4 regions of the Streptomyces sp. NPDC047049 genome follow, and region 2 is predicted to be linked to each of the others. Evidence: riboswitches for the same ligand, from Rfam matches in the RefSeq annotation. Region 2 holds a riboswitch; each other region holds the start of a gene.
What was found. Region 2 has a riboswitch for cyclic di-AMP ahead of ABZ851_RS25730 (transglycosylase family protein). Riboswitches for the same ligand answer to the same signal wherever they lie in the genome.
Positions count from the first base shown of each region.

Region 1: it holds a riboswitch for cyclic di-AMP, as region 2 does, so the genes downstream of both, ABZ851_RS12760 (C40 family peptidase) here and ABZ851_RS25730 (transglycosylase family protein) in region 2, are expected to answer to the same signal.
Region 3: it holds a riboswitch for cyclic di-AMP, as region 2 does, so the genes downstream of both, ABZ851_RS03990 (peptidoglycan DD-metalloendopeptidase family protein) here and ABZ851_RS25730 (transglycosylase family protein) in region 2, are expected to answer to the same signal.
Region 4: it holds a riboswitch for cyclic di-AMP, as region 2 does, so the genes downstream of both, ABZ851_RS08165 (NlpC/P60 family protein) here and ABZ851_RS25730 (transglycosylase family protein) in region 2, are expected to answer to the same signal.

Region 1 is NZ_JBEYVM010000004.1:287,652-293,362, forward strand. It holds gene ABZ851_RS12750 (LysR family transcriptional regulator) at 1-763, opposite strand, end outside; gene ABZ851_RS12755 (LysE family transporter) at 835-1,503, shown strand; gene ABZ851_RS12760 (C40 family peptidase) at 1,605-2,078, opposite strand; cyclic di-AMP (ydaO/yuaA leader) riboswitch at 2,083-2,282, opposite strand; gene ABZ851_RS12765 (hypothetical protein) at 2,561-2,869, opposite strand; gene ABZ851_RS12770 (ATP-dependent Clp protease proteolytic subunit) at 2,875-3,510, opposite strand; gene ABZ851_RS12775 (TetR/AcrR family transcriptional regulator) at 4,606-5,169, opposite strand; gene ABZ851_RS12780 (alpha/beta fold hydrolase) at 5,256-5,711, shown strand, end outside.
Region 2 is NZ_JBEYVM010000013.1:110,649-116,359, forward strand. It holds gene ABZ851_RS25720 (septum formation initiator family protein) at 1-352, opposite strand, end outside; gene eno (phosphopyruvate hydratase) at 509-1,828, opposite strand; gene ABZ851_RS25730 (transglycosylase family protein) at 2,162-2,833, opposite strand; cyclic di-AMP (ydaO/yuaA leader) riboswitch at 2,841-3,053, opposite strand; gene ABZ851_RS25735 (transglycosylase family protein) at 3,264-4,265, opposite strand; gene ABZ851_RS25740 (cytochrome P450) at 4,563-5,711, opposite strand, start outside.
Region 3 is NZ_JBEYVM010000001.1:858,974-864,684, reverse strand. It holds gene ABZ851_RS03995 (aldo/keto reductase) at 1-839, opposite strand, end outside; gene ABZ851_RS03990 (peptidoglycan DD-metalloendopeptidase family protein) at 1,079-2,251, opposite strand; cyclic di-AMP (ydaO/yuaA leader) riboswitch at 2,263-2,445, opposite strand; gene ABZ851_RS03985 (DUF2332 domain-containing protein) at 2,702-3,901, shown strand; gene ABZ851_RS03980 (PP2C family protein-serine/threonine phosphatase) at 3,976-5,121, opposite strand; tRNA gene ABZ851_RS03975 (tRNA-Lys) at 5,656-5,711, opposite strand, start outside.
Region 4 is NZ_JBEYVM010000003.1:50,786-56,496, forward strand. It holds gene ABZ851_RS08150 (alpha/beta hydrolase-fold protein) at 1-212, shown strand, start outside; gene ABZ851_RS08155 (NlpC/P60 family protein) at 346-1,536, opposite strand; gene ABZ851_RS08160 (hypothetical protein) at 1,862-2,215, shown strand; gene ABZ851_RS08165 (NlpC/P60 family protein) at 2,424-3,572, opposite strand; cyclic di-AMP (ydaO/yuaA leader) riboswitch at 3,580-3,764, opposite strand; gene pcrA (DNA helicase PcrA) at 4,055-5,711, shown strand, end outside.

The sequences.
Region 1 (5,711 bases), on a different contig from region 2:
CCTCCGCCACCATCTCCGGGACCACCGCCACCCCGAGCCCGGCGCTCACCAGCGCACACACCACCGCATAGCTCGGCGACTCACAGCGCACCGCCACACTCGCCCCGGCGGCCGCCAGCGCGGCCTCCACCCCGCGCCGGTTGGGGTTGGCCGGTGCCATGCTGACCAGCGGCTGACCGGCCAGCTCGGCGAGCGGCAGGCGTCCGGAGCCCGCCGACAGCGCATGACCGGGCGCGGTGACCAGCACCAGCTCCTCGGTCAGCAGCGGCTCCAGACGGACGCCCTCCGGCGCCGGCATCGCCTCGCCGGGCACATACTCGTGCGTCAGCGCCAGATCGACCTCACCCCGCGCCACCGCCGCGCTCGCCTGCGGCGGGACGTACTCCGTCACGCTCAGCTCCACATCGGGGTGGGCCCGCCGGAACGCGCTGAGCGCGGGCGGCAGCAGATGCGTGCCGGCGGTCATGAACGTGCCGACCCGCAGCCGCCCGCCGGACAGCCCCGCCAGCCGGGACAGCTCGTGCCGCGCCTGGTCCAGTTCGTCGAGGACCCGCCGGGCCCGTACGAGCAGCAGCTCACCGGCCGCCGTCAGCCGGGCACCGCGATGGTGGCGCACCAGCAGGGCCGCCCCGGCCTCCCGCTCCAGTTTGGCGAGCTGCTGGGAGAGCGCCGGAGCGGTGTAGCCCAGCCGGGCGGCGGCGCGGGTGATCGAACCGGCCTCCGCCACCGCTACCAGGGCGGCCAGCCGGGTGGGGTCGTACATAAGAATCTCTTCAGGCTCACCAAGAACATTGCCAATACCCATTAAAGCCTCCGACCGGCGAAGCTGCTCCTATGGACGGACAGCTGATCGCCTTCACCGGAGTCGCCGCGGGCATGGTCGCCATGCCGGGCGCGGATTTCGCGGTCGTGGTGCGCCATGCGCTCGATTCGCGCCGGGCGGGGGTGGCGGCCGCCGTCGGAGTCGCGGGCGGGCTGCTGGTGCACACCGCTCTGGCGGTGGCCGGGCTCGCGGCGGTGCTGGTCGCCGTGCCCGCGCTCTTCGGCGCGGTCCAACTCCTGGGCGGCGGCTACCTGTTGTACCTCGGCACCCGCGCCCTGATCGCGGCCGTCCGGCGCCCGGCGGCCACCACGGACGGCACGGCCCGCACGGCGGCGGGCACCCCGGCCGACGGCCGCCCGCACACCGCCCTCCTGGGCACCACGCGGAGTCTGCGCCAGGGCTTCTTGACCAATGCGCTCAACCCGAAGGCACCCGTGCTCTTCCTCAGCCTGCTCCCGCAGTTCGTTCCGGCGGGAGCGCCCGCGCTGCCCCGTACGCTGCTGCTCGCCACGATGGTCGTCGCCATGGCGCTGGTCTGGTTCCCCGCCGTCGCCCTGCTGGTCGACCGGCTGGGCGTCTGGCTGCGCCGCCCCTCGGTGGCCCGTGCCCTGGAAGCCACCACCGGAGCGCTGCTCACGGCGCTGGGCGGCATCCTGCTCGTCGAGCTGGCGCTGTCCTGAGGGAGGTGGTGCGCCCAGGGCTATTCACGGGGTGCGGTGGGCACGGGGGAAATCTGCCGAACGCACCGGCAATTGACCGATCGTGAGATGAATGCGCAGGATCAGCCCACCCGCCCGTACCAGACCGAACGGCTCCAGATCCGTTCGAGCCGCACCACGCTCCCGGCCTTGGGCGCATGCCACATCCGGCCCCGGCCCGCGTAGATGCCGACGTGGTAAATGCCGCTGCGCGAATGGAAGAAGACCAGATCGCCGCGCCGGCGCGCGCCGGGCGGGATGTGCCGGGTGCGGCCGTACTGTGCGGCGGCGGTGCGTGGCAGCAACCGGCCGGCGCGTTTGAACGAGTACAGCATCAGCCCCGAACAGTCGAAGGCGTGCGGCCCCTGGGCGCCGTACCGGTAGGGGGCTCCGCTCTGGGAAGCCGCGATCCGCAGCGCATGGGCGGACACGGATGCGGCTTCGGCGTTCCCGGCCGCTCCTGGCGCAACGGTGGTCCCGCCGAGCGTGACCAGCGTCAGAGCGGTGACGGTGCCGGCGCGCGCCAGCAGATTCGGCGTATGCATGCGCATGGTCATGCGCAAACCCTTCGTCAGCCGCCTGCGAAGGAAGACCTGTCGGGTTCGGGCAGGCGAAGATGCCCGGCCGTGCGTACGGCTTCACCCCAAGGAGCCCTCGGCCGTGTAGGCCGGGACCCCGTCCTGCTCGGGTCCTCCGCTCCCGCCGGTCCACCTCGTCGACCGGACGTCCGGCACGGCGGCGGGATTAGGCGCCCGTCCGGACCGCCCCGTCGCTGTGGCGGGGTCTTGTCGTCGAAGGGATCGTCACGCACCTGGCAGCCGAATTCCGAGTTGAAAATGCCGTATGTGAGATGGGTCACAATTGGCCCGAATGGTTAGATTTGTTCCCTCAGGTGCCGCGGCGCGGAGCGTTGCACCCCGCGGACCAGGGGCGAAACATCCGAGACCGCAGGAATTGGGTCCGCGCCGCGCAATTCGTCGCCTCCTCAGATCGGGGGCGGAGGCTACGCCGTATGCGCAGCCTCGGAGCGTGCGCCGGGTCAGATTTCCTCGGGTGGCGGCATCGTCACCAGTCCGGCCCGCCGCTCACCGTCCAGCACCCGCAGTGCCCGGGTCAGCGTCGCGCGGTGCAGTTCGGTCTCGCCCCGCTGGTGCATCAGCGTCAGGGCGTCCCGCAGCCGGGTGGCCTTGCCGACCAGCGCCTGGGCGGCGCGCAGCCCGCTGTAGGTGCCCCCGCAGCGGGCCGGATTGATCCGGCCCAGCAGGTCGATCACTTCCAGGTAGCTGTCGATGAGTTCCCCCTCCGCGCGGGTCAGGGCGGGCAGCGGTGGTGGTTCGGGCGGCAGCATCGGGCTCACCGCGCCCCGGGCCGGAGCGCCGACAGCTTGCGGTTACGGGTGATCTGGTCGATCAGGCCGTACTCCTGGGCGGCGGGGGCGTCGAAGATCTTGTCGCGCTCGATATCGGTGGCGATCCGCTCGCGGGTCTGCCCGGTGTGCTTCGCCAGCATCTCTTCCAGTACGTCGCGGGTGCGCAGCATTTCCGTCGCCTGGATCTGCAGGTCACTGGCCTGTCCCTGGACGGGTTCGCTGAACGACGGCTGATGGATCAGGACCCGGGCGCCGGGCAGCGCCAGCCGCTTGCCCGGAGTGCCGGCCGCCAGCAGCACCGCGGCGGACGAGGCGGCCTGCCCCAGGCAGACGGTCTCCACGTCGCACGACACGAAATGCATCGTGTCGTAGATGGCGGTCATCGCGGTGAAGGAGCCGCCGGGGGAGTTGATGTAGAGCGAGATGTCCTGGTCGGGCGCGGCGTGTTCGAGGTGGATGAACTGCGCCATGACGTCGTTGGCAGAGGTGTCGTCGATCGGGGTGCCCAGAAAGATGATGCGCTCGCCGAGCAGCTTGGAATACGGGTCCATGGTGCGCGTCCCCTGGGCGGTGCGCTCGGTGAACTCCGGAAGGACATAGCGGGCCGTCGGTCGCAGCATGTCTGCTCCTCTCCTCCGTAAAAAATGTACAGGACGTACGTTCCGTCAGAATGACAGCAGATCCTGGTGATCAGTTACAAGTCCCAGGTCAGAGGCAGTTTTAACTGTTCGCTGAGGGCGGATATCTCACAGCTTCTCCTCGAACTGCGGCACAAGGTTGAGACCCTTCGGATGACCGGGCGGGTCGTCGATGCTCGCTCGACGGGACGGACCGCCCGCGGGTAACCAAGGACGCCGCCCTGCGGATCCCGCCGGCCGAGCCCGTGGCCAGGCGCTGTTCACCGGCTGGGGTGGCGGGCTGGCGACCTGCCGCAAGTTCGCCCTCACGCACGGAACTACACCGCATCGAAACTGATGTCGCAGGTCGGGCACAGGGTGAGCGAGGCATGCAGACTCGACCTGGCCGACATCAAGTGGGACCTGGGCCCTTCGGCAAGCTCCAGGTGCGTCACGGCGAGTGCGCCGGTGCCGCCGCTGAGGGTGAGGCCGGTGAGACGGAGGGGGCCGGACCGGTGGTGCGGGCCGGGCGCCGCAACGGGCGTCGCGAGGTGGCCATCAAGACGACGTCCGGACCGGTGACGGTGGCCCGTCCCAGGGTGCGGGGCACCACGGAGGCGTTCGCTCGCGTCTGTTCGGCGCCGCGGTGACTCGGGCGAATGTGCTGGAGTCGCCGGTGATCGCCTCGTTCGTCCGCGGCCTGTCCACCTGGGACGTGGAGAACACCCTCGCCGAAGCCCCCGGTTCCGACGCGGCGCTGTCGAAGTCCACGGTCTCCACATTCGGCCCGGCAGCGCGGACAGGGGTGGCGCTGGACGTCCTCCGCGTCGCTCGGGGAGGCTTCTTGAGGGGCCGTCATGCCCGGCATGCTGTCATTCTCAGAAGTGCCCCGAATTACCTTTGCGTGAGAACGAGTTCCGGGAACCAGAACGGCGCTTCGCGTCCGCCGGGCCGTGACGTTTGATCTTGCTCGGGCAAAGGACCGCTTCTGAGACGGCCTCGGGGAACATCGGTACCGAGGTGGGTCGGGCATCACCGTCTCCGGCTCACGCCGCCGTGCAGGTCCAGCAGCGCGTCCAGCATGTGCGGGACAGCCTGTCACTCAGCCATAGCCAGAACATCGCGGACCAGACGTCGCGCGTACTCGCGATCGACGGGCAAGGCGAATACGACGTGGTGGTACAGAGGCGCGATGACATGGTCGAGGATCTGCGGGACGCTCGGTGTCTTCTCACCGCGTTCGCGGGCCCGGCTCACCACCTCCGATGCCTGCTCGCGCCGTTTCTCCGTGACCGGGCAACTCGCGACGATCTCGGTGCGGGCCGACACCATCGCGCGCAGGTATCGGGCTCGGTGGGGACGTGTGATGTCGCGGGCGATGACCTGCGCCCACTCGGTCAGATCCTGCTGGAGGGATCCGGTGTCGGGCGCTGACTCACCGTCCCGGGTCAGGGCGGCGACAGCGACTTCCTCAAGGAGAGCGTGGACGCTGTCCCAGCGTCGGTAGAGCGTCGTCGGGTTGACTCCGGCCCGCTCGGCGACCACGGGAAACGTGATCTTTTCGGCGCCCTCGCCCACGAGTTCACCGACCGAGGTGTAGATCGCGGTCAGTACTCGACTGCTCCGCCCTCCGGGGCGGCTGGCGGCTGCATGGTGAGACACGTCACCAGCATACGCAAAGATCTTTGCTTCTACTAGGATGGGCCACCGAGTTAAAGCAAAGATCATTGCTTTTTGCTGGAGATCGCGTGCTCAACCGTTCAGTTTCGTTCTTCCTGGCCGGGGCCGTGGGCGCGGCCACGCTCACGGCCGCTTCGGCGCCGTCCCCCCTCTACCCGGTCTATCAGCGCCTGTGGGACCTCTCCGCGTTCACCTTGACGGTCGTTTTCGCCGTTTACGTCTTCGCCTTGCTCGCCGCCCTGTTGACCGTCGGATCGGTCTCCGACCGGGTGGGCCGTCGGCCTGTCGCCTGCGGTGCCCTGGTGCTGCTCGCTCTGGGCATGCTGCTCTTCGCCGTCGCCACAGGCGTCGGCGGCCTGATGGCCGCGCGCATTGTGCAGGGCCTTGCCGTGGGGACAGCCGCCGGCGCCACTACCGCCCTGATCATGGAGTCCGCGCCGAACCCCCGGCTCGGCTCGACCATCAGCAGCGCGGTCCCTTCCTTGGGGATAGCGATCGGCGCTGTCCTCGCCGGCGCCTTGGTG
Region 2 (5,711 bases):
CCTGGACGATATAGCCGGTCTCGCCCGGCATGAGGTAGTGCAGATGCCGGCGGGCCTGCTGGCGTACGAAGTCGGGGTCCTGCCAGCGCGCCTTCTGCTCGCGCAGCCGGTCGAGGGCGGCGCCCGCGTCCTGGGCCTTGCGGCGCTGGTCGGCGATGTCGGAGCGCTGGGAGACGTACTGCCTTATCGGGTACGCGAGGGCGACCACCAGGGAGCACATCACCAGCGCCAGCAGGGCGGCGCGGCCGGTGAGGCGGTTACGGCGGGGCGGGCGGGCGCGGTAGACGCGGGCGGCGGCCTGCTCGCCGAGCGCCTTGAGTCGGGTCGCGGTCGAGAACCGGTCCGCGGGCACGTCGTCTCCCCTTCACTGACGGACGCCTGACTGCTTCAAGCAGGCACGTCCCCGGCAACGGTACGGGACCGTCGCCGGGGACGTACGGGGTGCTGGGCGGTTGCCTCGCCCGATCGGCCCTCTGCCCCGGTCGGGCGGGCAGCGGGCCTGGTGCGGTCAGCTGTGGCGGAACCGCGGGAAGGCGGAGCGGCCGGCGTAGACCGCGGCGTCGTCGAGGATCTCCTCGATGCGCAGCAGCTGGTTGTACTTGGCGACGCGCTCGGAGCGGGCCGGGGCGCCGGTCTTGATCTGGCCGCAGTTGGTGGCGACGGCGAGGTCGGCGATGGTGACGTCCTCGGTCTCACCGGAGCGGTGCGACATCATGCACTTGAAGCCGTTGCGCTGGGCCAGCTCGACGGCGTCCAGGGTCTCGGTCAGCGAGCCGATCTGGTTGACCTTCACCAGCAGCGCGTTGGCGGAGCCCTCCTCGATGCCGCGGGCCAGGCGCTCGGGGTTGGTGACGAACAGGTCGTCGCCGACGAGCTGGACCTTGGCGCCGAGCTTGTCGGTGATGACCTTCCAGCCGGCCCAGTCGTCCTCGAAGAGCGGGTCCTCGATGGAGACGAGCGGGTAGGCCGCGACCAGCTCCTCGTAGTACTCGGTCATCTCGGCGGCCGAGCGGTCCTTGCCCTCGAACTGGTACTTGCCGTCCTTGTAGAACTCGGAGGCGGCGACGTCCAGCGCGAGCGCGATGTCCTGGCCGGGGGCGTAACCGGCCTGCTTGATGGCCTCCAGGATGAGGTCCAGGGCCTCGCGGTTGGAGCCCAGGTTCGGGGCGAAGCCGCCCTCGTCGCCGAGGCCGGTGGACAGCCCGCGCTCCTTCAGGACCTTCTTGAGGGTGTGGTAGACCTCGGCGCCCCAGCGCAGCGCCTCGGAGAAGGACTCCGCGCCGATCGGGGCGATCATGAACTCCTGGATGTCCACGTTGGAGTCGGCGTGCGAGCCGCCGTTCAGGATGTTCATCATCGGGACGGGCAGGACGTGCGCGTTCGGGCCGCCGAGGTAGCGGAACAGCGGGAGGTCGCTGGCCTCGGAGGCGGCGTGCGCGACGGCGAGGGAGACGCCGAGGATGGCGTTGGCGCCGAGCGAGCCCTTGTTGTCGGTGGCGTCCAGGTCGAACATGGCCTGGTCGATCAGCCGCTGCTCGGTGGCGTCGTAGCCGACGAGCTCCGGGCCGATCTGCTCGATGACGGCCAGGACGGCCTTCTCCACGCCCTTGCCCAGGTAGCGGTTCGGGTCGCCGTCACGAAGCTCGATGGCCTCGAAGGCGCCGGTGGAGGCGCCGGACGGCACGGCGGCACGGCCGGTGCTGCCGTCGTCGAGGCCGACCTCGACCTCGACCGTGGGATTACCTCGCGAGTCGAGAATTTCGCGGGCTACGACGACGTCGATCGACGGCACGTTGTCTCCTTCGTGGGTGTCTGGCGTTCTGCGCATGAGCCTAACGGCCCGGGGTGCGTCCGCCCGCCCTTGGCCCGCTCCGTGGGACGGAACGGCCCGGAATACTCCCCAAAGACCCAGTTCGCGGGAGATTTCAGGGCATTGTTCGCTGAATGGGAAAAAACCGTGATCGTCGCCGGTCACCGGCGTGCGGCCGTCTCGGCTGCGGCGGCCCGGGCACGGCGCCGGACGAGAGAAGCCCCGCCGCGACGCGCTGGGGGGAAGGGCGCGCCGGGCGGGGCGGTCTCACGCAGGAAGCGGTCTCACGGAGGTCTCACACGGGAAGGGGGCTCGCCGCTCGGGCCCGTCCGATCCCGGTGAGAAGGAGACTCAGACGTTGAGCTTCTGACCCGGGAAGATCAGGTTCGGGTTGCCGCCGATGACCGACTTGTTGGCCTTGTAGACGGACTTCCAGTCGGTGCCGTGCGCCTTGGCGATCTTGGCGAGGGTGTCGCCCGCCTTGACGGTGTAGTTGCCGTGGCCCATGGACTTGCGCTCGGTCGAGCGCGAGGCGTGCTGCTCGGGAGCGGCCGGGGCCTTCTTCGTCTCGGCCTTGGCGGAGCCCTGGTCCTGCTGGGGCGCGGACTTGGTCTGCGCGGAGCCGGAGGTGTCGACGTCGGCCGCGGGGCCGCCGGAGGTCAGGTTGCCGGCGCCGGCGCAGGACCAGGCGCCCGGGCCCTGGATGGCGAGAAGCTTCTCGGCGGCGGCGATCTGCTGGGACTTGCTGGCCAGGTCGGCGCGCGGGGCGTACTTGGTGCCACCGGCGGCGGCCCAGCTGGAGTTGGAGAACTGCAGGCCACCGTAGTAGCCGTTACCGGTGTTGATCGACCAGTTGCCGCCGGACTCGCACTGGGCGACCTTGTCCCAGGTGGAGACGGAGGCGGCGGAGGCGGAGGTGGCGCCCATCAGCGGGACGGCCACGGCAGCACCGGCGATGCCGGCGAGGGTGGCGACGCGGACGGCCTTGGAGGGACGACGGTGCTTGCCCTTGATGATCAGCATGGTTCGTTCGTTTCCTCACCGACGCCTACGAGGTGAGCTGTCGGGTTCGGGCTGTGAGAATCGCCCGGCCGTGTGCGCGTGACGCACGTGGCTTCACCCCAAGCCGGCTGACCCGCTTTCACGGGCGGGGCCGGCACTTACCTTGGTTCCCCCGCTCCTGCCTTCGGCGCTTGCGCGTCAAGTGCCTCCGATCACCGGCAGGATTCGGCGTGTGATCAAAGGGCCCGCTTTGGCGAGCGGTCCTGACGTTAAGCAGTAATGGGCTTGGGGTTCAAACCCCACCATCTGAACCAAGTTGACCGCTTTTGATCACGACTGGGTCACATACCCGCAGGTGAACCCCGGTTTACCGAGGCGGTACACACCGAGGTTCAGCCGAGTCAACGAGACCCTTGTCTCACTTTCCCAAAAGCGGTCGAACGGCGGCGAATTACCCCGCGGAGTGCCCGAGATCGAGCAGTTGGCCCGGCTTGATCAGGTCCGCGTCGGAGCCGATGACGTCCTCGTTGCGGTCGTAGAGGGCGCTCCAGCCGCCGGACAGCCGGTGGGCCGAGGCGATGGCTGACAGCGTGTCACCCGGGCGCACGGTGTAGTCGCCGTCGGCGGCCGGGCCGGTGCGCCCGGCGTCGCCGCGCGAGGCGTGCCGGCCGCCGGAGGACCTGCCGTCGTCGTCGGCGCCCTCGTCGCCCGCACCGCCGCGGTGCTTGCCCTTCGCGGGCGTCTCCCGCGGCGTGCCGGAGGTGTCCGTACGGCTGCCGCCCTCGGACGGGTCGGCGGACGGGTCGGCCGGCTGCGGCGGGTCATCGGACGGGTCGGCGGAGTGCGACGGGCCGGTGGACGGGTCGGTGGACCGCGACGGGTCGTCGGCCCGGTCGCCCGGCGTCGCGGGGCCCGATGCCTCGTCGCCGGGCTCGTGCGTCCCGGCGGAGTCCGAGGCGTCGGGCGACGGCGTCGGAGCGGACGGCTCGTCGCCGGGCCCGTCGTGCGTCCCGTCGTGCGTCCCGGCGGAGCCCGAAGCGTCAGGGCTGCCGGACGAGTCCCAGGGGTCCGGGGAGCCGCCGTCGTCCGACGGGGCGGGCGAGGGGGTGGCGGTGCTGCCCGGGTCGACCTCCGGCGCCTGGCCGTCCTTGGTCAGACCGGCGCTCACCGCACAGCTCGACCAGACTTCCGGGCCGCGGTGGTGGAGGATCGACTCGGCCACCGCGATCTGCTGGGAGCGGCTGGCGAGGTCGGGGCGTGAGGCGTAGGCCGAGCCGCCGTAGTTGTCCCACATCTCCTGGGTGAGCTGCAGCCCGCCGTAGTAGCTGTTGCCCGAAGCCGCGCTCCAGACGCCACCGGTCTCACACTGCGCGACCTTGTCCCAGGTCGCGGTGTCGGCGGCGTGGGCGCCACTCGCGGCGAGCAGTGGCAGGGCGAAACCGGCGCCGGTCACTCCCGCCGTGACAAAGATGGCCGGTGCCTGGCGGGGTCGACGGTGTCGGCCGTTCCCGGAACGCATGCGGATGCCTTTCGCGCGGCGGTTGAGTTGTACGACGAGCTCTGTGAGCTGCTCGACGGGTACCCGCCCGGCCGACGCGCACGCGGCGCACCGTTACACCGGTCCCCCACATCACCGCTTCGGCCGATCGGGTGAAGCCCGTCGATCGTCGGTGGAAAGGTAGCCGGGGTCACGGGTAGTCACAAGTCGGTGTAGTGCAGATCACGCGAAGGTCACGCACCTGACTCTCTGTCACTTCTGACCTTGTTGCTGGTCAGGGCGCTCGGGCGAGAACTCCACCGGCAGCGACCGCAGTCCGCGCATGATGAGCCCGCCACGCCAGCGCAAGGCGTCCGGTTCCGCCGCGAGCCGGAGGTCCGGCAGCCGGGTCAGCAGCGTCGCCAGCGCGGCCTGCCCTTCGAGCCGGGCGAGCGGCGCGCCCAGGCAGTAGTGGATGCCGTGCCCGTACCCCAGGTGCTGGTTGTCACGACGGGTCAGATCCAGGACATCCGGCTCGGTGAAGCGCGCCGGATCGCGGTCGGCGGCGGCCAGTACCACCAGGACCGGGTCGCCCTTCGCGATCCGCTGCCCGCCCAGAGTCAGTTCCTGCGTCGCGAACCGCCAGGTCGCCAGCTCCACGGGGCCGTCGTAACGGAGCAGTTCCTCGATGCCGGTGGTGAGCAGGTCGGTGTCGCCCGCTGTGATCGACTTCTGCAGCAGCTCGCGCTGGGCCGGGTGGCGCAGCAGGGCGTAGAGGCCGTTGCCGATCAAGTTCACGGTCGTCTCAAAACCGGCGAACAGCAAGATGAAGGCCATCGCGGCGACCTCGTTCTCGGTGAGGTGCTCGCCGTGGTCCGAGGCCCGGATCAGGCCGGAGATCAGGTCCTCGTCCGCCTCCGCGGTGTCGCCGAGGGTTTCGCGCTTGCGGTGGATCAGCTCGGCGAGATAGCCGCGCATCTTCTTCACGGACCGGGCGACGCCGCCGCGCGGCCCCCCGCCGTGCCGGATCATCATGCCCGCCCAGTCGCGGAAGTCGTCCTGGTCCTCGCGCGGCACGCCCAGCAGGTCGCAGATCGCGTAGATGGGCAGCGGGAAGGCGAACTCATGGATGAGGTCGGCCTCGCCCTCCGTCGCGAACCGGTCGATGAGGTGGTCGGTGAGCTCCTGGACGCGCGGGGCGAAGGCGGCCACCCGGCGCGGGGTGAAGGCCTTCGAGACCAGCCGGCGCAGCCGGGTGTGGTCCGGGGGGTCGATGTTGAGCAGATGCGTCATCAGGTTGGCGCTGCGCTCACCGGGGATGCCGACCTTGCCCTTCCCGTGCGCGGCCTCGCTGTGGTGCACCGGGTTCTTCGACAGCCGGCCGTCGGCGAGCGCCTGCCGCGCCTCGGTGTACCGGGTCAC
Region 3 (5,711 bases), on a different contig from region 2:
GTGGGCCGATCGGCGAGCCAGGCGAGGGCGACGGTGGCCACCTCGGCCTCGTGGGCGGCGGCGACGGTGTCGAGAGCCTGGAGGACGCGCCGGCCGCGGTCGGTGTCGGCGTGCCGGGCCGCGCCGCCGGAGCGGGCGCTGTCGACGGTGGTTCCCGGGCGGTACTTGCCGGTCAGGAAGCCGGAGGCGAGGGCGTAGTACGGGACCGCGGCGAGGCCGTGGCGGGCGGCCGTGTCGGCGAGTTCGCCCTCGTAGGTGTCGCGGGAGACCAGGTTGTAGTGCGGCTGGAGGGCGACGTAGCGGGCCAGGCCCTCGCGGGCGGAGAAGGCCAGGGACTCCTCCAGGCGCTTCGCCGAGATGTTGGACGCGGCGATCTCGCGGACCTTGCCGGCCCGGACGAGGTCGTCGAGGGCGGTAAGGAACTCCCCGACCTCGACCGATTCGTCGTCGTAGTGGGTGTAGTAGAGGTCGATGTAGTCGGTGCGCAGACGGGAGAGGGAGAGGTCGACCGCGGACTTGATGGTGGCGGCGGACAGGCCCTTGTAGTCCGGATGGGCACCGACCTTGGTGGCGATGACGACATCGTCGCGGTTGCCGCGGGAGGCCAGCCAGTTGCCGAGGACGGTCTCGGATTCGCCGCCCTTGTTGCCGGGGACCCAGGCCGAGTAGACGTCGGCGGTGTCGATGAAGTTGCCACCGCCCGCGACGTAGGCATCGAGCACGGCGAAGGATTCGCTCTCGTCGGCCGTCCAGCCGAAGACGTTGCCGCCGAGGGACAGCGGGGAGACGGAGAGCGAGCCGAGGGACTGACGATTTCGGGGGGTGTGGGTCGCAGTCATGTGTGGTGGCAACGCCGGGGGGAGCGGAGTTATTCCTTCCGCTCCCCCCGGACGCTGCCGGTGCCACACGGCGCCCCGCGACGCCCTGGGATGCCCCTGACGCCCGCCGACGCCAACTTCTGTTGGACGGACGCCCGTTGAGGCCGCGCGTCACACCCCGAAGCTGCACATCACAAGCCGAAGCCTCACCTCACGCGCCCGCAGCCACACGCCACACGCCACACGCCGAAGACCGTGCGTCACACGTTGATGCCGTGATCGCGCAGCCACGGCATGGGGTCGATCGGGTCGCCGGCGTCCGGGCGCACCTCCAGGTGGAGGTGCGGGCCGGTGACGTTGCCGGTGGCGCCGACGCGGCCGATGACATCGCCCGTGCTGACCTTGCCGGAGGTCTTCACCATCGAGGACAGATGGCAGAACCAGAGTTCGGTGCCGTCGTCGAGGGTGAGGACGATGCGGTAGCCGTACGAGCCTGCCCAGCCGGCCTGGGTGATGGTGCCGGAGTGCACGGCCTTGACGGGAGTGCCGGTCGGCGCGGCGAAGTCCTGCCCGGTGTGGTCCGCGGCCCAGCGGTCGCCGGCCTGGCCGAAGCTCGCGGTGAGCGTGAACGAGGAGACCGGAGCGATGAAGCTCTTCGCCAGCTTGGCGAGGCGGGCGGCCTCCGCCTTCCGACGGGCCGCCTCTTCGGCCTCGCGCTTGGCCTCCAACTCGGCCGCCTTCTTGGCTGTTGCGGCCTTTTCGGCCGACTCCTGGTGGGCGTCGGCTTCCTCGGCGGCCGTCTGGAAAGCGGTGTGCTCGGCGGTCTCCCGGGCCTCCTGCTCGGCGGCGCCCTGCTGCGCGTCGGCCTGCTGGAGGATGCGGCTGCGCAGCGCCTCGCCGGCGTCCGCGCCCGAGTCCGTCCGGGTGGTCCGGGTGAGGGGACCGGCACCGGCCGGAGCCACCGCCTCGTCCGTTCCGGCTCCCGAGGCCGTGCCCGCATCCGAAGCCGCGCCCGCGTCCGAGCCCGCGTCCGAAGCCGCGCCCGCGTCCGAGCCCGCGTCCGATATGAGATCACCGACGCCGGGAAGCGACTTGGCGTCCGGCAGCTTGTCGGCGAGGTCGTCGGCCATTCCGCCGACGTCGGGCATCGAGATAGGAACCGGAGGGCGGCCCTCGGCCGTGGCCATCCCGCCGGCACCGACCGCCGCGATGACGCCGACGCCCAGGACCGTGCCACCGCGGGCGAGCCCGCTGCCACGCTGCTTGGCCACTCTGTGCTTGCCGCGGACCGAGCGGACGGAATCCTCGGTGGGATTCCATTCCTCCCACGGTCCGTCGTTGATGCTGTCCGCATGACCGGGGCCCGGGAAGGCACCTCGGTCATCGAGGTCGTAGGCGGACGGACCCTCGGGGGCAGGCCTGTTGGACGCCACGGGGGCGCTCTCCTTTCCTTCCTTCTCGCCTACCGGGTTAGCTGACGGGTTCGGAGCAGGAAGGTCTCCTACGGGCGCCCGCTGGCGGAGAGCGTCCGATTCACCCCAAGGAAGTGGTTCCCCGGTTCCCTTGGTGCAGTTCGAGGTGCTGGAGGTGCGTGAAAAGCGCGTGCGGGATTCGGCGTCTGCGCACGGTGCCGCCTCTTGCGACGGCTGGGACGACCGCGCTGCGTTATCGGACAGTAATAGAGAACGCAGCCGAATTCCAAGCCTTCCCGGGATTTCCTAGCGGCCTCCCAGGAGCTTTGGCCTGGACTTTTTCGGCCAGCATGGCTGCAAACCGGGCGAGTTGACCGTCCGCGCCTAAACGATCTCGCGGCGATTGTGCACCAGTCGTTATGCGGAGGGGTGCCCCTCGGTTACGGAACGTGAGAGCAGTAACGTCGGATCATGGCCGTCAACGTCGGGAACACCGGGAACACCCGTCACGCCGAGCGCACCGTGGTCGGCACATGGGGCTTGGCGGAGCGGTACCGGGAGTTCTCCTGGCGCCAGGCGCGGGGACGGTCCGCGGCGCATGAGGAGCTGAGCGCGCGGATCAGCCACGACCCGGAGCTCTGCGATCTGGTGTCGGGGTCGCTGCCGGCCGGCGGCGCACAGCAGCCGGAGCTTCTGCTCGCCGCCGTCCGCTACCTCGACGGCCCGCACGCCGAGCTGGGGCCGCGCGGCGAAACCGCGTACGGCCGCTGGCGCGAGTGGACGGTACGGCACTGGAACGAGGTGCGTGCGGTGATCATGCAGCGCTCGCCCCGGGCCGACGAACCGGCCCACTGCGCGACGCTGCTGCCGCTGCTCGCCCGCCTGCCGCAGCCGCTGGCGCTGCTGGAGGTCGGCACGTCGGCGGGGCTGTGCCTGCATCCCGACCGCTATCGCTACCGCTACCTGCGCCGGTACGAGGGCGATGGGGGAAGCGGCGCCCGTCTCACCGAGGCAGAGGCGAAGGCGGAGGCCGCGGCAGAGGCGGAGGTACGAACGGAGGCAGGGGCGCCGGAGAGCCCCCTGGTGCTGGAGTGCCGTACGGCGTGGACGGCCGACGAGCTGCTGCCCGCCCGGGGCCGGATGCCGCGGATCCTCTGGCGGGCAGGCATCGGCCTCGACCCGCTCGACCCGGCCGCCGAACCGGACGATCTGCGCTGGCTGCAGGCGCTCGTATGGCCGGGCGACGAGGAGCGCGCCGCGCGGCTGTCCGCGGCCGTCGAGGCGGTGCGGCCGGCGCCGCGGCCACGGCTGGTGCGCGGCGACCTGCTCCAGGAACTGCCCGCGCTCGCCGCCGAGGCGCCCCCCGGGGCCACACTGGTCATCTTCCACAGCGCCGCGCTGGCCGACCTCGCGCCCGCCCGCCGCGAGGAGTTCACGCATCTCGTACGGTCGCTGCTGCGCGGACGGCCCGGCGGCGGCCACTGGATCTCCCACGAGCACCCCGCCGTCCTGCCCTGGATCCCCGCCCCGGCGCACCGTTCGCCGCACCCGGCTGACGCCCGGCTGCTCACCCTCGCCCTGGACGAGCGCCCGGTCGCGCTCACCGGCCCGCACGGTGAGAGCCTGCACCGGTTCCCGGGGACGGAGGGCGTGGCGCAGGGCATGCCGTAGGGCGCGCCACGCACGGCGCCTTCCGCAGGGCAGCGCGAGCCGTGCCGGGACACGCCCCGCCGTGCACGGCCTCCCTACGCACTCATCGGCCGCTGCACCGCCAACAGGGCCATATCGTCGGCCGGTGCGCCGCCCGTATGCCGTGCGACATCCTCGACGAGCGTGTCCAGGAGGGCGTCCGGCCCCGGGAAACGACGGCCGCGCAGTCTGCTCGCCGGTTGGTAGAAGCGGCCCAGCAGGTCCCGGGCCTCGGTCACTCCGTCGGTGAAGAACAGCAGCAGGGCACCGGCCGGGAAGAACGTTTCGTCCGACCGGTCCGGCCAGCTCGCCACCTCGCCCATGCCCAGCGGCAGCGCCGGCGCCACGGGCACCAGCTCACGCACCCCGCCGTCCAGGGTGAGCAGCAGCGGGGGCGGATGGCCGCGGTTGAGCACACGCAGCACGGACTGCCCGTTGGCGGGGATCTCGGCGAGGACGGCAGTGGTGAACCCCTCGAACTGGTCGAGCCCCGCGCGCCGTCCGCCCTCCCGCTGCAGCGCCCGCTCCAGCCGGCCCGCCACCGCCTCCAGCGTCGTCTCCTGCTCCGCCGCCTCGCGGAAGGCACCGATGACGATCACCGCGGCCTCCACCGCCTCCAGCCCCTTGCCCCGTACGTCGCCGACGATCAGCCGTACGCCGTGCGGGGTGTCCTGCACCGCATAGAGGTCGCCGCCGATCCGGGCATCCGCCCGCGCGCCCACGTAGCGGGCGGCGACTCCGAGGCCGGCGAGCCGTTCGGGGGGCATGGGCAGTACGGCGCGCTGCGCGGCCTCCGAGATGTCCCGTACGGAGGCCAGCTGGGCATCGCTCCTCTGGACGCACCGGTTGAGCCCGAGGGCCAGCAGGGCGACCACGAAGATCATGACGCTCTCCGCCACGGATTCCTGGTAGTCCTCGACGGCGCCGCGGTAGGTGACGGCCCAGATCTCGCCGAGCACGGCGGCCAGGGACGTGACGGCGGTACTGCGCAGGGAGGAGAGCGACGCCGCGATCAGCGGGGCGGCGCAGAAGAAGGGCGCGGCCGTGTAACCGGCCGGCGTGACGGCACCGACGACGAGGCCCCCGGCGATCAGAAGCGCGGGAAGCAGACGCACCGGCCGACGCCCGGACAGCTTCGTCCGCCGGCCGCGGCCCACCTGCCGCCCCCCGTCATCCCTGGGACGCGCTTCGTCCTGAAGCATCCGCACCGGCCTCTCCCCACTCCCGCCCGTCCCTACGAGCACCGTGGTGGCGGCCGCGTCGACGTCCCCAGCGTTTCCGCTGACGTCCCCAGCGTTTCCGCTACGGCGCCGGACGGCGAATCCTCGGCGGCCGGACGGGTCACGGCGCGGCCGGGGTTGGCTTCGCACCCCACCCCTGGGCCTCCGGCCTGCTCACTCCGGCCAACGCCACGCCCGTTCGGGGAAGTCGTCGGTGATCGCCGCGACGGTTTCTCTGTGAGGCCTGCCCCGCCGGATCTCGTCCCCACGAGGTTTTCACCAGCTGCTGTCCGCCATCGTCTCCCTCACGTGCGTGCACCAGCCATCGATGTGACGGCCCATCGACGCGATCCTGAGCTCCGGATTCAGCAGACGAGTTCGTGAGGCAGATCAGTCCGGCCCGATTCCGGCCAGCGGGCCGGCAGCGGCCCAGCAGACCCCGTTCCAAGGCCCCGGGGCAGACCAAGGCCCCGCCGCCCGGACACTCCGTGCCGGGCGGCGGGGCCTTGGTCTTTGTGGGCCATCAGGGGCTCGAACCCTGAACCAATGGATTAAAAGTCCACTGCTCTGCC
Region 4 (5,711 bases), on a different contig from region 2:
CCGCGGGGAGGCCGCCGCGTACGGCCCTGTATGTGTCGGGCGCGGCGGGCGACGGCTACCAAGCGGGCCTCGGTCTGCGGCAGTTCGCGAGGTTCCCGACGACGGTGAACGTCCAGCAGATCTCGTCGGGTGCCGGCGGCCACACCATGAAGGTGTGGGAGCACCAGGTGCCGCAGATCTTCCGCTGGCTGGGGACGCAGCTCAGGGGGTGAGCGCGCGGCGCGCCCGGCCGAGGGAGCCGCGCGGCAGGCGGAACCGTGAAGACCGGCCGTCCGCCGGCACACCGGCCCTCCGCCGGCAGACCGGCGCTATGCCCGCAGACCGGCGCTATGCCGCAGACCGGCCCTATGCCGGCCGGGTCGCCGCCGCGAACGGCATCTGGTCGATCGGCGCGATCCGCACCGGCGCCCCCGGATGCGGGGCGTGGATCATCTTGCCGTCCCCGATGTAGAGCCCCACATGGCTGATGCCGGAGTAGAAGAACACCAGGTCACCGGGGGCGAGTTGGGACCTGTCGATACGCGGTCCGGAGCTGATCTGGGTGTAGGTCGTACGGGGCAGCGACACCCCGCCCGACTTCCAGGCGGCCTGGGTCAGCCCCGAGCAGTCGAAGCCGGAGGGGCCCGTCGCACCCCAGACGTACGGCTTGCCGAGGGCGGCGTAGGCGTAGGCGACGGCCCGTGCGGCCCGGGGGTCGGGGGCCTGCGCCGCAGCCTGCGCCGCGGCCGCGGCGGCTCCCGGACCGGCGGGAAGCTTTCCGGGAAGACCGTCCCCGCGCCCCGTCCCGCGCCCCGCCCGGCCCTGCCCGGCGCCGCCGTGCGCGCCGCCGTGGCCCGCCATCCGCTGCCGTTGCTCGGCCGTGAGGTGGTTCAGCAACTGCTCGGCGGCGCCCAGCTTGTGGACGACCGTGACCCGGTGCTTCTTCAGCGCCGACTCGGTGTCCGCCAGCCGTTGCGCGGTGTCCTCGGCCCGCCGCTGGATCTGCCGTACGCTGCCGAGCCGGCGCGCGTAACCGGCCACCGCGGTGGCCTGGTGGCTGCCCGCCCGCTCCAGCACCGCGGCGCCGTCCAGGTAGCGCTGCGGGTCAGCGGACAGCAGCAGCCGTACGGTCGGGTCGACGCCGCCGGAGCGGTACTGGCTGGCGGCCACGGTGCCCAGCTCGCCGCGGGCGGCGTTCAGTTCCGCCGTCCTGCGGGCGGCCTCGTCCTGCAGCCTGCTCAGCTCCTCGCGTGCGGCACCGGCGGCTTCCTTCGCGCCGTTGTAGCTCTGCGTGGCCACCTCTGCCTCCTGGTACAGCGCGTTGACCCGGTCCTTGACCCGGTCGGGGGTGAGCCGGTGCGCGGCCTGGCCGGCGCCGTCGGCCACGGCGGCGACGGGGGCACCCTCCGCCGCCGGAGCGAAGCCCGTGGCGGTGGCGGCGCCGGCCAGTGCCAGGGTGGCGGCCGTGCGGGCGGTGCGTGCGCTGCGTGCGCCGCCGGTGAGCGCGGCGAGCGGATGCTGCCGCGGCTTGCGGTGCGAGGCCACGGTGGCCCTCACTTCCTTCCCTTGGAGCCCGTGGGCCCGGCGGCGGTCCGCAACGAGGGAACGGACCGCCGCCGCACCTCACGGCGGGGCGGCCGACAGGACGCCGGTGGGAGGCCGGCGAGGGCGGGGAGTCGACCGCCTGGAGGAGGACGCTAAGCCGGGGTGTTGCGGTGATGAGTCCGCTTGCCCGGGATTGTTCGCTTTCGACCGGTGCCGGTGCGCAGGTGACCGTGGCGCCACGGCCGCACGGCCGGGAGCGGGCCCGGCCTGACCGAAGCGGCGATTGTGGGCGCCCTGCCTGAAGAGCCGTGCTATGCGGCGGCTACGATCCAGCACTATGGACGTAGTAATCAATCTCTTCGTCGGCCTGCACATCATCGGCATCGCCTCCCTGCTGGGCGGCTTCCTGACCCAGATGAAGGCGATGGGTGCGGGCACCGCCCGCTTCGTGCCGGCGATGCTGCACGGCGCGCTGACGATGCTGGTCACCGGCATCGTGCTGGTCGGCCTCAACCAGGCCGAGGGCCACAGCCTCAACACCCTCAAGCTCGGCATCAAGATGGCCGTTCTGGTGGTCATCCTGGGGCTGGTCTACGTCAAGCGGGACGACGAGAAGATCGCCCCGCCGCTCTTCGGCGCGGTCGGCGCGCTGACGGTGGCCAACATCTTCATCGCCGTGCTCTGGACCTGAGCGGACCGGCGGGCGCCCCGGGAGCCGGGCTCGGGGCGCGGGCCGGAGCGGCGGGCGCCCCGGAACCGGGCTCCGGGCGCCGGCGCAGGGGTTCCCCGAACGGCACACCGCGCGGTCATCGCACTCCTCATCCGGAGGCGACGGCCGCGCGGTGGCGTGTGGGGGGTTGCCGTGGGGGGTGGCCTGAAGGGGGAGCGGGGGCCGGGCCTCAGCCCGGGCGGACGCTCCCGTAGATCGGCATGTAGTAGATCGACTCCTCCCGGACGTTGGCGCCCGGGTGCGGGGCGTGGATCATCTTGCCGTCGCCTATGTACATGCCCACATGGCTGATGTCGTCAAAGAAGAAGACCAGGTCACCGGGCTTGAGGTCCTTGGTGGCGACCCGCTGGCCGGCCTTGACCTGGTCCCAGGTGGTCCGCGGCAGGCTGACGCCGGCCGCCTTCCACGCCGCCTGGGTCAGCCCCGAGCAGTCGTAGGAGCTGGGTCCGGTCGCACCCCACACATACGGCTTGCCGATCTGGGAGCGGGCGAACGCGAGCGCCTTCTCGGCCTGGGTGGAGGACGAACCCCCGGTCGAGCCGCCGTTGTCGGCGCCGCCACCGGTCTGGCCGCCGGACGTGCCGCCCCCGTCGTGCTGCTGGCGCTCCCGTTCCTGCTGCTTGCGGGCCTCCTCCTGGGCCTTGCGCTTGGCCGCCGCCTCCTTCTGGCGCTCCAGCTCCGCCAGCCGCGCCTTCTCCTGGGCGGTGAGCTGGGACAGCAGCTGCCGGGCCTCGGCCAGCTTCTGCTGGACGGACTGCTTGGACTCCTTGAGCGAGGCCTGCGAGGACTGCAGCCGCTCCAGGTCGCGGGTCGCCTCCGCCCGCTGCCGGGCGGCCGCGGCCTGCTGCTCCTGGTATTCGGAGACGGCCTCCTTCTGCCGTCCGGTCAGCCGCTCCATGAGGTGGCTGCGGTCGAAGAACTGCTGCGGGTCCTTGGCGAGCATCAGCTGCGCCGTCGGGTTCATGCCGCCGGTGCGGTACTGCGCCGACGCGAAGGTGCCCAGCCGGCGCCGGGCGTCGTTCATCTTCTCGGCGCGCTTGGCGGCGGCGTCGAGCAGTCCGTCGACACGGTCACGCTGGTCGTCGGTGTGCTCCTTGGCGGCGTTGTACTTCTGGGTGGCCACCTCGGCCTGGTGGTAGAGGTCGTCGACCTTCTGCTTGACCTCTTCGACGGTGGGCTTGGGCGCCCGGGGGGCCGCGTCGGCGGACTGCGAGAGCAGCGTGGCCGAGGCGAGGGCGGCGGTGGTGAGCCCGACCGCCGTACGCCGTCCTCCGGGCGAGGTGAGAATGCTGGTGCGCGGCTTGCGATGCGACGCCAAGGCCGGCGACTCCTTCCGTGGACCGCCTACCGGGTTAGCTGTCGGGTTCGGGCGGTGTCGCTGACGGAAGGCTTGCCCTACGGTCCGGATGTCCGCCGACGGCGGCTGTCCGGTCCGATTCACCCCGGTGGTGCTGGTGGGTCCCCGGCTCCGGGTGCCCAAAGGCAGGGCCGGACTCGGCGTGGGCGGCCCGTGCGGACGCTGTCGTCCACGGGGAGGCGGGCTGCCTGAGCGAGGACGTTAGCCAACTCGTGTGGCTCCTGTGAAGGCTGATGTTCGATATGCCCGAAACCTTTTTGTGACCTGAACGCGATGCGGGTGTTGGCGTGGCAGATGTCGGATTCGGGTAGACGGGCCGCCGACCGGTTCCATCCGGCCCCGGACGTCTGACCTGCCGCGCTGCCACGGCCCGCGGCGGAAGCGGGCCGCAATCGGCTACTGGGCCGCGGACTGTCAGTGCGGCGGCCTAGACTCGGTGGGCGATGAGCAGCCTCTTTGACGACAGCTTCCTGGCGGACCTCGGCCCCAAGGGCGAGGAGCACCCCCCGCCCCCCGAGGACGAGCACGGCCCGGCCCCGGAGGAGATCCCCGCCGACCTCTTCGGCGGGAGGTTCGACGCGCCCGTGCCCAGAGAGGCGTACTACCGCGACGGCGCCGCCCGTCCGGTCCTCGACCCGGCGACGCTGCTGGAAGGGCTCAACGACGAGCAGAAGGCCGCCGTGGTGCACACGGGCGGCCCGCTGCTGATCGTCGCCGGCGCCGGCTCCGGCAAGACCCGGGTGCTCACCCACCGCATCGCTCATCTGCTCGCCGAGCGCCATGTCCACCCCGGCCAGATCCTCGCGATCACGTTCACGAACAAGGCCGCCGGCGAGATGAAGGAGCGCGTCGAGGAGCTGGTCGGCCCGCGCGCCAACGCCATGTGGGTCTCCACGTTCCACAGCGCCTGCGTCCGCATCCTGCGCCGCGAGTCCAAGAAGCTGGGCTTCACCTCCTCCTTCTCCATCTACGACGCCGCCGACTCCAAGCGCCTGATGGCGCTGGTCTGCCGCGATCTGGACCTGGACCCCAAGCGCTACCCGCCCAAGTCCTTCAGCGCGAAGATCTCCAACCTCAAGAACGAGCTCATCGACGAGGAGACCTTCGCCGGGACGGCCGCTGGGGGCACCTCCCAGACGGAGTCTGGGGGAGGTTTCGAGAAGACGCTCGCCGAGGCGTACGCGATGTACCAGGCGCGGCTGCGCGAGGCCAACGCCCTGGACTTCGACGACATCATCATGACCACGGTCAACCTGCTCCAGGCCTTCCCGGATGTCGCCGAGCACTACCGCCGCCGCTTCCGCCACGTCCTCGTCGACGAGTACCAGGACACCAACCACGCCCAGTACACCCTCGTCCGCGAGCTGGTCGGCCCCGCCGAGACCGCCGCCGAGCTGTGCGTCGTCGGTGACGCCGACCAGTCGATCTACGCCTTCCGCGGCGCCACGATCCGCAACATCCTCCAGTTCGAGGAGGACTACCCGGACGCGACCACGATCCTGCTGGAGCAGAACTACCGCTCCTCGCAGACGATCCTCTCCGCCGCCAACGCCGTCATCGAGCGCAACGAGAACCGCCGCCCCAAGAACCTCTGGACGGACGCCGGAGCCGGCCCCAAGATCACCGGCTATGTCGCCGACACCGAGCACGACGAGGCGCAGTTCGTCGCCGACGAGATCGACCGGCTGACCGACGCCGGTGACGCCAAGGCCGGCGATGTCGCGGTCTTCTACCGCACCAACGCCCAGTCCCGGGTCTTCGAAGAGATCTTCATCCGGGTCGGACTGCCCTACAAGGTCGTCGGCGGGGTGCGCTTCTACGAGCGCAAGGAGGTCCGCGATGTCCTCGCCTATCTGCGGGTGCTCAGCAACCCCGAGGACACCGTCCCGCTCCGCCGCATCCTGAACGTCCCCAAGCGCGGCATCGGCGACCGCGCCGAGGCGATGATCGACGCCCTGTCGCTGCGCGAGAAGATCACCTTCCCGCAGGCACTGCGCCGGGTCGACGAGGCGTACGGCATGGCGGCCCGCTCCGCCAACGCCGTCAAGCGCTTCAACGTCCTCATGGAGGAGCTGCGCACCATCGTCGAGTCCGGCGCCG